Regions from separate parts of the Planococcus rifietoensis genome, predicted to be linked through region 2. Evidence: predicted binding sites of a transcription regulator. Region 2 holds the regulator's gene; each other region holds the start of a gene.
The links. Region 2 encodes LexA, which represses DNA repair genes until DNA is damaged. Its sites were predicted from a motif close to CGAACATATGTTCG; they were not measured.
Positions count from the first base shown of each region.

Region 1: a site for LexA is predicted at 2,549-2,562, ahead of uvrB (excinuclease ABC subunit UvrB). Genes of this name have one in related genera too.
Region 3: a site for LexA is predicted at 2,040-2,053, ahead of AUC31_RS03365 (carbohydrate kinase). Genes of this name have one in related genera too.

Region 1 covers NZ_CP013659.2:834,332-838,576, forward strand. Annotated here, with positions in the region: gene AUC31_RS03970 (ABC1 kinase family protein) at 1-892, shown strand, start outside; gene AUC31_RS03975 (YhjD family protein) at 1,099-1,464, shown strand; gene AUC31_RS03980 (competence protein ComK) at 1,461-2,015, opposite strand; gene AUC31_RS03985 (IDEAL domain-containing protein) at 2,192-2,431, shown strand; gene uvrB (excinuclease ABC subunit UvrB) at 2,632-4,245, shown strand, end outside.
Region 2 covers NZ_CP013659.2:1,648,587-1,652,831, reverse strand. Annotated here, with positions in the region: gene glnA (type I glutamate--ammonia ligase) at 1-664, shown strand, start outside; gene AUC31_RS08220 (hypothetical protein) at 857-1,387, shown strand; gene AUC31_RS08215 (hypothetical protein) at 1,448-1,651, shown strand; gene lexA (transcriptional repressor LexA) at 1,805-2,425, opposite strand; gene yneA (cell division suppressor protein YneA) at 2,593-2,910, shown strand; gene AUC31_RS08200 (YneB family resolvase-like protein) at 2,907-3,560, shown strand; gene AUC31_RS08195 (DUF896 domain-containing protein) at 3,619-3,852, shown strand; gene tkt (transketolase) at 3,938-4,245, shown strand, end outside.
Region 3 covers NZ_CP013659.2:721,826-726,070, reverse strand. Annotated here, with positions in the region: gene AUC31_RS03370 (pseudouridine-5'-phosphate glycosidase) at 22-933, opposite strand; gene AUC31_RS03365 (carbohydrate kinase) at 930-2,024, opposite strand; gene AUC31_RS03360 (aminopeptidase) at 2,169-3,401, shown strand; gene AUC31_RS17840 (hypothetical protein) at 3,486-3,626, shown strand; gene mreBH (rod-share determining protein MreBH) at 3,755-4,245, shown strand, end outside.

The DNA of each region.
Region 1 (4,245 bases), 810 kb from region 2:
CGCCAGAATCACCGACATCAGTTTTATCGAAGAGCATGGACTCAACCGCCACGAAATTTCCGAGCGATTGTTCATCCTGTTCTTGGAGCAAGTGCTGTACGGCGGCCAGTTCCATGCCGACCCACATGGCGGCAATATCCTGTTGAAACCCGACGGCACCATTGTGTTGATCGATTTCGGCATGATCGGCACGATTTCCGAACGCGATTCGCAAGCGATTCTACTGATTGCGGAAGGCATCCTGTTCAAAAACTACGAACAAGTACTCGACGGTTTGGAAGATTTGCGATTCCTGTTGCCGAATGCAGACCGCGACTTACTAGCGGATGCTGTTGAGCGGCTCGTTGCTGCTTACGAATCGAACGAATTAATGCAAATGGACAGTTTTGTGGTCGAGCGGTTATTAAAAGACATGCAAAACATTGTCCGCACGCAGCCGGTGCAGCTGCCAGCGGAATTTGCCTTTTTTGGCCGTGCGACATCGATTTTCGTTGGCGTCTTGCATGTATTGGATCCTAAAGTTGATCTCTTCGCCCTTGCGCGTCCACGCGTACTAGAGTGGGCTTCGACCAAACGGGAAGGAAAAGGGATTTTTGGGAAAGAAGACGTCTTCCGTTGGATCCTTAATTCCACGGGGCCGGCACGGGCATTTCCGAAAAAGCTCATCAACTTCCTTGATGAACCAGAACGCATTCGCCATTACTTGGAGAATAAGGAAGGGCGGGAGCGGGAACACCAGCGCAACCTGCAGAGCCGGATGTTTGCCGGCATCTTCTCACTGCTGTCGTTTTCCGGGATTTCATTATCCGTCTGGTTCTGGCACGAACCGTTCCTATGGGTATCGTCGGTGTTTTTCGTCGGCTCCCTGTGGGCGTTCCGAGCCATCCGTTAAACAGAAAAATCGCCTTATCGAAATGCAGGTGTTGGGCCTGCATGCCGAAAAGGCGATTTTTTGTAGTGGATGGATTCTGCCCGGTCCTTCAGGCATAGAAAAACAATCGAAATCATCTTTTTTTAACTGGCGGCTCTTGCAATTTCCGGATTCCCGGTTAAAATGAAAATAAGAACACTTGTTCCTATTAGCTAGGGGGTGAGGAAATGCCCCTAATTTCAAGGGCGGAAATAGCCGTGTTTGAGAAGCGGGTGCAATTGCCGATGGTGCTCCTCATTTTGGAACGAGATCGCGAGTGGATCAGGAAAAGTCCTTTCAAGCTGAAAGCTCCTTACCTGGAATTATTGGATAGGGCGATCGAGCAGGCAAAAGGCGACCTGGCCGAAACCATCGAGTTGATGAGGGCCCATGGCATGAAGGTGAGGCGGGGAAGTAAAGACGGCAATTTCTCGGAATATGTATTTTGCCACGGCGGCTATGAAGACCATCGCCGCTATTTGAATATTCGTTTGAAAAATGCCGTTGAAGATCAATTGAGGTTTTACCTGACAGCGGCCGCTAAATCAATTTAATCCAGCGGCTGCTGGCTGCGAGGCGGAAACGCCCGTTTCGTCACATAATTCATCCGGTGGTTATGGACACGCTGTGCTTTTTTGAAATAGCGGCGCAAAGACCCGGTGAAGGAATGCTGGTTGCGAAGCGCGATAGGAGAGATATCCGCAGGGACGACGACGCCATTGCTAAGCGATACCAAACTGCCCCGTCCGCTATCATCCGCCGCAATCAAATCGATGGCATCGAAATTGAACCAGATGGAATCCTTGTTTTTCGGAGAGTGGGTTGGGAAGAAAATCAACGGGTTGCCGTAATACTCGCCGACGATGATCGGCGGCTTGTGTTTTACGCCAATCGCTTTTTGTGCGTAGAGCGTGGCGCTGGCGAGGGAGCCGCGATAGAATGAGCATGATTTCGCCACAATTTTATAGACCGATTCCTCCACCAGGAATTCGCTGCGGTCTTCGATGACCCGTGTCAGGAGCCGGTGGCCGTCCATATACGGGAGCAGCGCGTATGTATTGCTGCAAATTGTATAAGAGACGGGATATTGATTCTTCTTACCCATGAATATTTACCCCCTAAATTTACTTTACATACCTCATTATAATAAAAAATGGAAAATACACAATAAGTTTTTTTCGAAAAAATTATTTTTTCAATCTCGTTGTAATTTTCAAAAAACTCTTGCTTCTTTCTTGCGCTTTCGTGTATACTAATGAAAAGCATTCGGGGTGAAGAAGAATGGAAAACTATTATTCTTATGCTGACTTCATGAAAGCGATGGCTCAAACGAAAAAGATCACGGAAGCGGAAAAGCTGCTGAATGAGATCTACCTGGATCTGTTCTTGAAGCATGTTCACCGCGAACAGCAGGAAACGCAATTGCTGGCACTTATCGATGAGGCCCTGGATCATAACGACCGCAAATCTTTCGACACATATACTGCACAGCTGCAAGAGCTGAAGCGGGAAGAAGAATAACAGAACCGCCCGGAGAAACTCCGGGTGGTTTTTCTATGTCTTGATGACGGCAGCTGCGCTTCAGTGAAATCAAAAATCCCTCCTGTAAACAGCCGATAAGATGAATATACTTCAGAAAAAACATACGTTCGCTTTTTGTTAGGGGAATTTTAGGGCATATGTTAAAGTAGAAGTAGTGAAAAATACGGGAGGACATATCCATGAAAAAGGAATTTAACCTGCAAGCTCCTTATGAACCGGCGGGCGACCAACCGGAAGCCATCGCTCAATTAACGAAAGGCATCATCGACGGCAAAAGGTTCCAGACCTTGCTCGGTGCGACCGGGACGGGGAAAACCTATACGATGTCGAATGTCATTCAACAAGTGAAAAAACCGACATTGGTCATGGCCCACAACAAAACTTTGGCAGGTCAGCTCTATAGCGAGTTCAAGGAATTCTTTCCTGACAATGCCGTAGAATACTTCGTCAGCTATTACGATTATTATCAGCCTGAGGCATATGTGCCGCAATCTGATACATTCATAGAAAAAGATGCGAGCATCAATGATGAAATCGATAAATTGCGCCACTCAGCGACCAGTTCCTTGTTCGAACGCGACGACGTCATTGTCATCGCTTCCGTTTCCTGCATCTATGGCCTCGGTTCCCCGAAAGAATACCGGGAACTCGTCGTCTCGCTGCGCAAAGGGATGGAGATCGAACGCAACCAGCTGCTGCGCAAATTGGTCGACGTGCAATATGAACGCAACGACATCAATTTTATACGCGGAACATTTCGCGTACGCGGCGATGTGGTGGAAATCTTCCCGGCTTCGCGCGATGAGCGCTGCTTGCGCGTGGAGTTTTTTGGCGATGAAATCGACCGCATCCGTGAAGTCGATGCTTTGACAGGAGAAATTATCGGTGACCGCGAACACGTCGCTATTTTCCCGGCGTCCCACTTTGTTACGCGTGAAGACAAGATGGTCAGAGCCATTGAAAACATCGAAGCGGAACTAGAAGAACGCCTCAAGGAAATGCGTGCGGAAGATAAACTGCTCGAAGCGCAGCGGCTCGAACAGCGCACTCGCTACGATTTGGAAATGATGCGCGAGATGGGCTTCTGCTCAGGCATCGAAAACTATTCGCGCCATTTAACGCTGCGTCCAGCAGGCGCACAGCCTTATACATTGATTGATTACTTCCCGGATGATTTTCTGCTGGTCGTCGACGAAAGCCATGTCACTCTGCCGCAAGTCCGCGGCATGTTCAATGGTGACCAGGCGCGTAAAAAAGTATTGGTCGACCACGGCTTCCGTTTGCCGTCCGCCATGGATAACCGCCCGCTGACATTTGATGAGTTCGAGGAGCATATCGACCAGGCGGTGTTTGTTTCAGCGACGCCAGGCCCTTATGAACTCGAACATACACCGGAAATGGTGGAGCAGATCATCCGTCCGACGGGCTTGCTTGACCCGGAAATTGAAATCAGGCCGATCGAAGGTCAAATCGATGACCTTATGTACGAAATCCAGCAGCGTAAAGAGCGTGGGGAGCGTGTATTGGTCACGACCTTGACGAAGAAAATGTCGGAAGACTTGACGAATTACTTGAAAGAGGCAGGCGTCAAAGTCAATTACCTGCATTCCGAGATCAAGACGCTCGAGCGCATCGAGATCATCCGCGAGCTGCGGATGGGCGTATACGATGTGCTGGTCGGCATCAACTTGCTGCGGGAAGGGCTTGATATTCCTGAAGTTTCATTGGTGACCATACTCGATGCCGATAAAGAAGGCTTCTTGCGTTCGGAACGTTCCCTTATCCAGACGATG
Region 2 (4,245 bases):
ACACGGCCTTCACGCAACATTCATGCCGAAACCATTGTTCGGCGTCAACGGATCAGGCATGCACATGAACGTTTCCTTGTTCAAAGGCAACGAAAATGCTTTCCTAGATGAAGATGGCGATTTGAAGCTGAGCAAAACGGCTTACCAGTTCATGGCAGGCATCATCGAGCACGCGAAAGCATTCACAGCTGTCACAAACCCGACAGTCAACTCGTACAAACGCCTTGTACCAGGTTATGAAGCACCTTGCTACATCGCTTGGTCAGGTAAAAACCGCAGCCCGCTGATCCGCATCCCTGCTTCACGCGGCTTGTCTACACGCGTAGAAGTGCGTTCAGTTGACCCTGCTGCTAACCCTTACTTGGCTATGGCTGTATTGCTAGGCGCAGGACTTGACGGCATCAAGCGTGATTTGACTCCGCCAAAAGCTGTTGACCGCAATATCTATGCAATGAACCGCAAAGAACGCAAAGAAGTCGGCATTGAAGATCTGCCAGGCACATTGTATGCAGCACTTGACGAGTTGCAAAATGATGAAGTCATGACAAAAGCGCTCGGTTCACACATTTTGAATAACTTCGTGGAAGCGAAGGAAATCGAATGGGATATGTTCAGAACAAGCGTGCACCCATGGGAGCGCGAGCAATACTTGAAAATGTATTAATAGCGAAAAAACCGGAGCCCAGCGCTCCGGTTTTTTTATGATGGAAAATGACTTAGGCCATACGGTAAGCGGCGTAAAGCGAACGCTAGGAAAACTGTCTAAAGTTTGTGTCCTTTCACACATACGCTGACAGATGAAAACGTGGTAAGATTTTACTTATATGAAAGAACTTTTAATATCTGGAGGGATAAAATGCGGTTTATGAATGTCATCATCGTCTTTCTCATTGCCTTTTCGTTCGCGGGAATCGCTTTGTATGCAGTGGGACCGAATCTATCTTCGGAGGCAGTAGCGCAAAAAGCATTTGAAGAACTCGAGCAAAGCGGCAAGATGGAGGAAATGGTCCAGCAAATCGAAGCGGATCCGGAAGTCAGCCGCTATATGGAAGAATGGCAGTCCCAGCAAGAGATTCCGCAAGAATCTCAAGAAAGCGGGATGGAGGGCCAGTTGGAAGAAGAAGCAATTAATGAAAGCGATTCTATCGAAATTGAACCACCGCAAGTGCCGGAAGAGCAGGAATTGGCTTTTGATACTAAGGAAGATGCGGCAAGTGTCATGATGGAAAAAGTCGGCTTCCGCAACTTGCTGAAAATGAAAAATGCAGTTGAAAACGACACGATGACAGCTGAACAGGTCATGGATGAACTCGACGACGATTTAAATGAGGAAGAAATGCTGGCTCTGAAAGTGATGATTTTCAAGGAATGGCAAAACCGAAACTAAACAACAGTTTATGCTACACTAATATATGCATTTCCATTCATTTTGAAGGGAGGAATCTCGGTGAAAACGTTTCAAGTAGAATTCTTCTTTGATCAAGGGAATACCATCGTGCATACAGTAAAAGCGATCGACAAGGAATCGGCCATCAGCCAAGTGCCATCGAACGGCACTTATGAATTGACGGACGAAGCGAATGGCAAGATTTACCGCATCACCATCAACTTGGTAAAATACATCGTCGTAACAGAAACGCAAGCAAACTAAAAAAATAAGACAGCCGGAGATAAGCATCTCCGGCTGTCTTTCTATCATCAAGATTACATAAGATAATTATAGGTAGACACAAAACGATAGAAAAAAGGAGGAACTTTTGCTTTCCTCCTTTTTTCTATCGTTTTGTGTATTAAGGCTATATGTTTAATGGATTTGGCGGTAGACGCCGACGACTTTTCCGAGAATGCTCACCTGGTCGACAATAATCGGATCCATTGACGAATTTTCGGGCTGCAAGCGGAAGTAATTGTCCTCACGGAAAAAGCGTTTAACGGTTGCTTCATTTTCCTCGGTCATGGCGACAACGATGTCCCCATTATCCGCAGTCTGCTGTTGCTTGACGACGACATAATCGCCATTCAGGATGCCGGCTTCGATCATACTTTCACCCATGATTTCCAACATGAAGATATGGTCTTCTTCCGTGCCGTAAGTTTGAGGCAGCGGGAAGTATTCTTCGACGTTTTCGATGGCGGTGATCGGCATCCCCGCTGTGACTTTACCGATGAGTGGCACATGGAGGACAGGGCTCTTATCGATGAGCGCTTCTTCTGAGCCGATGATTTCGATGGCTCTTGGTTTGGTTGGGTCGCGGCGGATCAGCCCTTTGCTTTCGAGTCTCGCTAGATGGCCGTGGACTGTCGAACTGGATGCAAGGCCGACCGCTTCGCCAATCTCCCGGACGGAGGGTGGATAGCCTTTTGCACGGACTTCATCTTTTATGAAATTCAGGATGTCTTCCTGACGCTTAGATACTTTTTTCACCAGTTTCACCTCTTTATAGGATTTATTCAAGATTAACTATCTATAGTATAGCAACTCGGGCATTGAAATGCAAACATAGGTTCGAATTTAATCTTGACAAGAAACGTCTGTTCGCTTTACTATGAGAACATACATTCCGAACAAATATCCTAAAGGGGGCGGCTTGAATGACATTCTTTCGACGGAACTCATATTTAGTTTTCTTTTTCTCACTCATAGTAGTGTTTACATTTTACACGGTGATCAGCCATAACGCCGAAAAGCAGCAATTGGGCGAGCTGCAAATTGAAAAAGGTGATACGCTATGGGAGTTAGCTGAATCGTTCAGCGGCGAAACTCCCCATCATGAATGGATAGAAGAGATCATGGAAGTGAATAATTTGAAGACGACGAAAATCGTGGCAGGGCAATCATTGAAGATTCCAGCAGAACAGTTGAACTTCACGCCGGATGAAACTAAATATTATGCAGGTGATGCAGAATGAAGAAAAAAGCTTTAGTTTACTGCCGTGTCAGTACCACTAAAGACGAGCAGGAAACTTCGCTCGAACGGCAGGAAGAAGAATTGCTGTCGTTTGCATTCGAGCAAGGCTACCTGGTGGAAGATGTATACAGTGACCAGCACAGCGGATATGAAATGGATCGTGAAGGGCTTCTCGAGATGCTCAATCAAGTGAAGAGCCAAAAGGTCGATGCCGTGTTCATCCAAGATGAGACGCGCCTTGGCAGAGGGCATGCACGTATCGCTTTATTGCATGTCATGAAAAAACATGAGGTCGATGTCTATACGCTATCGGATCATGGCCCGATCGCCTTGAACGATATGGATGACATGGTCCTTGAAATTTTGGCCATCGTGGAAGAATACCAGCGCAAAATCCACAATGCCAAGATCAAACGGGGCATGAAGCGTGCGGTGGAGAATGGCTATAAGCCCGAGCGCAATTTAAAAGGAAAAGGCAATCCGGACGGCCGTGAGCGACTGGATCTTCCGGTAGATCAGATCGTCAGCCTAAAAGCGAGCGGCTTGACCTTCCATGAAATCGCGGTTACGCTGCAAGGCTTCGGCTACCAAGCAAGCAAAGCGACGGTGCACCGCCGTTTCCGCGAGTACCAGCAAATGAAAGAAAGCTGAAATCTTGCACTGTCCCGCCTTTTTTTGTACCATGGAGCAGTAGAAAGGGGGACTTTACATGCTATCTCCAGATAAGATCGGACGCATCAATGAACTGTCCAAAAAGTCCAAGCGCGACGGGCTGTCGCAAGAAGAAGCAAAAGAACAATCGGCGCTGCGCCAGGAATACTTGCAAAGTTTCCGCAAGTCGATGCGTGGAACGATTGAAAATGTCACCGTCATCGATCCGGAAGGAAAAGACGTAACGCCAGACAAAATTAAAAATAAACGGGAGAATAAGTATTTGAATTAATACTTATTCTCTTTTTCGTTGTATTCTTCCCTAGAGTTGACTAAACTAGAATAGGATTAAATTTAGTTTCAGAGAGGATGTCACTATGTCAAACCATGCAGATCAACTTGCAGTAAATACCATTCGAACACTTTCCATCGATGCGATTGAAAAAGCCAATTCCGGACACCCGGGACTTCCAATGGGCGCCGCTCCAATGGCGTATACACTCTGGACAAAACATATGAACCATAACCCGAACAACCCAGACTGGTTCAACCGCGACCGTTTCGTCCTGTCAGCAGGACACGGCTCCATGCTTCTTTACAGCTTGCTTCATTTAAGCGGATACGGATTGCCGATGGAGGAAATCAAAAACTTCCGCCAATGGGATTCGAAGACGCCAGGACATCC
Region 3 (4,245 bases), 930 kb from region 2:
TCTTTTTTTCACAATTTGTTCTTAAAGTGCTCCGTATGAAGCGGCCAGTTCCGCACCGACTTTGGCATTGTGCTTGACGAGTTCGATATTGGCGACCAAGCTCTTGCCTTCCGTCAACTCTTTCACTTTGCCGAGAAGAAACGGCGTGACGTCTTTGCCGTTGATGCCGTTTGCTTTCGCTTCCGCCATCGCCTGTTCGATGATGCCATCGATGAAGTCTTTATCGAGTGCATGTTCTTGTGGGATCGGGTTGGCAATGACCGCCCCGCCTTTCAAGCCGAGCGACCATTGCGCTTTTAGGATAGCCGCAAGCTCTTCAGTCGTTTGCGAACCGTAGCTTAGCGGGAAGCCGCTGTGGCGTGTGTAGAACGCCGGCATCTCGTCTGTCTGGTAGCCGATGACCGGCACGCCTTTGGTCTCGAGGTATTCAAGTGTCAGCCCGATATCGAGAATCGACTTCGCGCCTGCACAGACGACCGCAACCCCTGTATTCGACAACTCTTCCAAATCAGCCGAAATATCCATCGTCGCTTCTGCCCCGCGGTGAACTCCGCCGATGCCGCCGGTCGCGAAGACGCGGATGCCGGCGAGTTCTGCACAGATCATCGTCGCGGCAACCGTCGTTGCGCCGATTTTTTTCGTGGCAAGCAATTGGCCGATGTCGCGTCGGGATACTTTCGCAACGTCCGGTGAATTGCCCAGAAGTTCAAGTTCTTCATCCGACAAGCCGATTTTGATTTGCCCGTCCATCAATGCGATCGTTGCCGGAACGGCTCCGTTGTCGCGGACGATCTGCTCGACTTCACGCGCCGTTTCCACGTTTTGTGGATACGGCATGCCGTGAGAGATGATTGTCGACTCCAAAGCGACGAGTGGTTTTTTCTGTTCGATGGCTTCCTGTACTTCTGTTGAATAGCTGATCATGTTTGTCATTTCAATTCCTCCAGTTCTTTAGTTAACACTGTTTCCGTTAATTCAGGGCGCACTGTCTGGCTGCTTGCGAGTGTCTTGGATGCATTGAGCATGCCCATCTGTACCGCTTGATGAAAACCATAGCCGGATAGGTGGGCGTGAAGTAGGCCGCCAGAGAAGGCATCTCCAGCTCCCGTGACGTCTTCCACTTGCTGCGTTTCGATTGCCGGGAAATGCATCACGCCATTTTCGTCGCCCGCCATGGCCCCGTCTTTTCCGCCAGTTACGACGGCCGTTTTTGCGCCTTGCTCAAGAAGCATTTCAACCGAGCGCTTCCAATCCGCTTGATCCTGGATGGAAATGCCGAGCCTGAGAGCTGCTTCGTCGCGGTTCAAGATCAGAAAGCTGATCCCGCTCAAGTCTTCTCCTAACCGATCCATTTTAGGGGCTGATACGGGAATGACAGCCAGCGGCACATTCGAAGACGATGCGAGAGCCTGTAGGTACATAACGGTTTCTTTCGGGCAGTTCAAGTCGACTGCCAATAGTTTCGCACGCATTAACTTGCTGCGGTGATGCTCCAGGTAGCTAGGTGTCATTTCCGTGTAGATGTCCATGTCCGCCAGTGCCAAAGTCATTTCGCCGTCAGGTTCCAACACAGCGGTATAGCTGCCGGTTGCGCCTTGTGAAAGCGTCTTGGTCATGGCAGTGTCCATATAAGGCGAAGACACTTCTTCGATGAAACGCCATTCCGGATCGTCTCCGGCAACCGATACCAATTGGACTTCGTGGCCAAGACGGCCCAGGTTTTCAGCGATATTACGCGCGACGCCCCCGACGCTCCTCGTCACCGTTGCCGGATTCGAGGTGCCGTGGACAGACGGTGCTTTCAAATGGAATTTCCGGTCCACATTCGCCCCGCCGATACACAAGATCGCATTTTCTTCGGGCAGCACATATGCACGGCCGAGAATCCGGCCTTGCTTGATGAGCCCGGAGATCAGATTGGCTAAAGATGGCCGTGAAATCCCGAGCGCATCTGCCATTTCCTGTTGGGACAAATACGGATCATGCTCGATTAGCTCCAGGATTTTCTGTTCGTTGCGATTCATTGGCTCCCTCCCTTTCAAACTTTTGTTTATATTTTAAACTTTTATAATAAATAATGCAAATCGTTTTTCTTTCATGTGCCCCACTATTGCGCTACGTGTTTGAATATTGCTACTATAGAAAGGATGAGAGGAGTGTTTTTGGAAATGACTACATTTGATGAAAAGTTATCCCGCTATGCTGAATTGGCGGTAAAGGTAGGCGTCAATATCCAGCCTGACCAAAAATTGTATATTGCAGCTTCCATAGATGCAGCACCGTTTGTCCGCTTGATTGTCAAGAAAGCTTATGAAGAAGGTGCGAGACAAGTATTCGTGGATTGGAGCGACGATGTGATTTCCCGCACGCGCTTCGAAAAAGCACCGGAAGATTCTTTTGCCGAATTCCCGGAATGGAAAGTCCAGGAGCGCGAGCAATTGGCCGAACAAGGTGCTGCGTTCATCAGCGTCGTTTCGCAAAGCCCGGACCTGCTGAAAGGCATCGATTCCAAACGCATTTCTGCATCCCAGAAAGCGACCGGCCAAGCGCTAAATAAATACCGCCAATACGTCCAATCCGATAAAATCAGCTGGTGCGTCCTAGCAGCACCGTCTGCACAATGGGCGAACAAAGTGTTCCCGGACCTCCCGGAAAACGAGCAAGTAGAAGCGCTCTGGGAAGCGATTTTCAAGGCTGTCCGTGCAGATACGAAAGACCCGATTGAAGCTTGGCTCGAGCATGACCGCACGCTCCACACCAAAGCCGATTATTTGAATGACAAGAAATACGCCAAGCTTCATTACCAGGCACCTGGCACCGACCTCGAAGTCGCGCTACCAAAAGGCCATCTATGGGCAGGCGCTGGTTCAGTCAATGAAAAAGGACATACTTTCATGGCCAATATGCCGACAGAAGAAGTGTTTACAGTGCCTCATAAAGACGATGTCAACGGCTTCGTCTCCAGCACCAAGCCACTCAGCTACGGCGGCAATATCATCGACGGCTTTAAAATCACGTTCGAAGGCGGGCGCATCACCGATGTCACAGCCGAACAAGGCGAAGAAGTGCTCAAGGAATTGGTCGCCACGGACGAAGGCTCCCACCGCCTCGGCGAAGTGGCATTAGTGCCTCACCAATCGCCAATTTCGGATTCCGGCATCTTGTTCTTCAATACTTTATTCGATGAAAATGCGTCCAACCACTTCGCGATCGGCAGCGCCTATGCGTTCTGCCTAGAAGGCGGCAAGACGATGTCAGCGGATGAATTGAAAGAACACGGCTTGAACCAAAGCATCACCCATGTCGATTTCATGGTCGGGTCTGCAGATATGGACATCGACGGCATTTTGGAAGACGGCACGCGCGAACCGATCTTCCGAGGCGGCAACTGGGCATTTTAAAGGTCGATAATTCGACACTTAATTTTCCATCCGTTTTCATGTATACTGAATAGGATTATTACAGTTTAGAGAGGGGTTATCACTATGCTATACGGTATTACTGCTGTCCTCGGATTTATGGCTGTGATCTTCATGTTCTTCTTCACACTGCTTCATTTCCTTGGCAAAGAGCTTCATAGCCATGATGCAGAGCATATCGATCCGCTTCCGAAAGAGCGTCATTAAGTAAAAAAGCTCTGCCTCGCATATGCGGGGCAGGGCTTTTTTCTGTTTCTCCTCCCTCTATCACATCTCACAGAAAAGTGATAAAATTTGAATAAGCAGTGTTTATACCGATTAGGAGGAATTCATCCATGTTTTCTGCAACGGATATCGGGATCGATCTCGGTACCGCCAATATTCTCGTCTATACAAAATCAAAAGGCGTCATCTTGAATGAACCATCGATTGTCGCCCTGGATGCCCGCAGTGGCGCTGTCATTGCCATCGGAACCGAAGCGAAAGCGATGCTCGGCAAAGCGCCCGATTCCATCCGTATCGTGCGCCCGATGAAAGAAGGCGTCATCGCCGACTTTGACGTGACCCGCGAGCTCTTGAAGCTGGTCATGCAAAAAGCGGCTAAACAACTCGGCGGCTCTCTCAGAAAGCCGAAAGTCATGGTATGTACCCCGTCCGGCGCAACGGCTGTTGAACGCCGGGCCATCCATGATGCCGTCAAACAAAGTGGCGCAAAATCCGTGCACCTGATCGAAGAAACAGTTGCCGCAGCAATCGGCGCTGACTTGCCGATTACGGAACCTGTCGCTTCGGTCATCGTCGATATTGGAGGAGGCACGACAGAAGT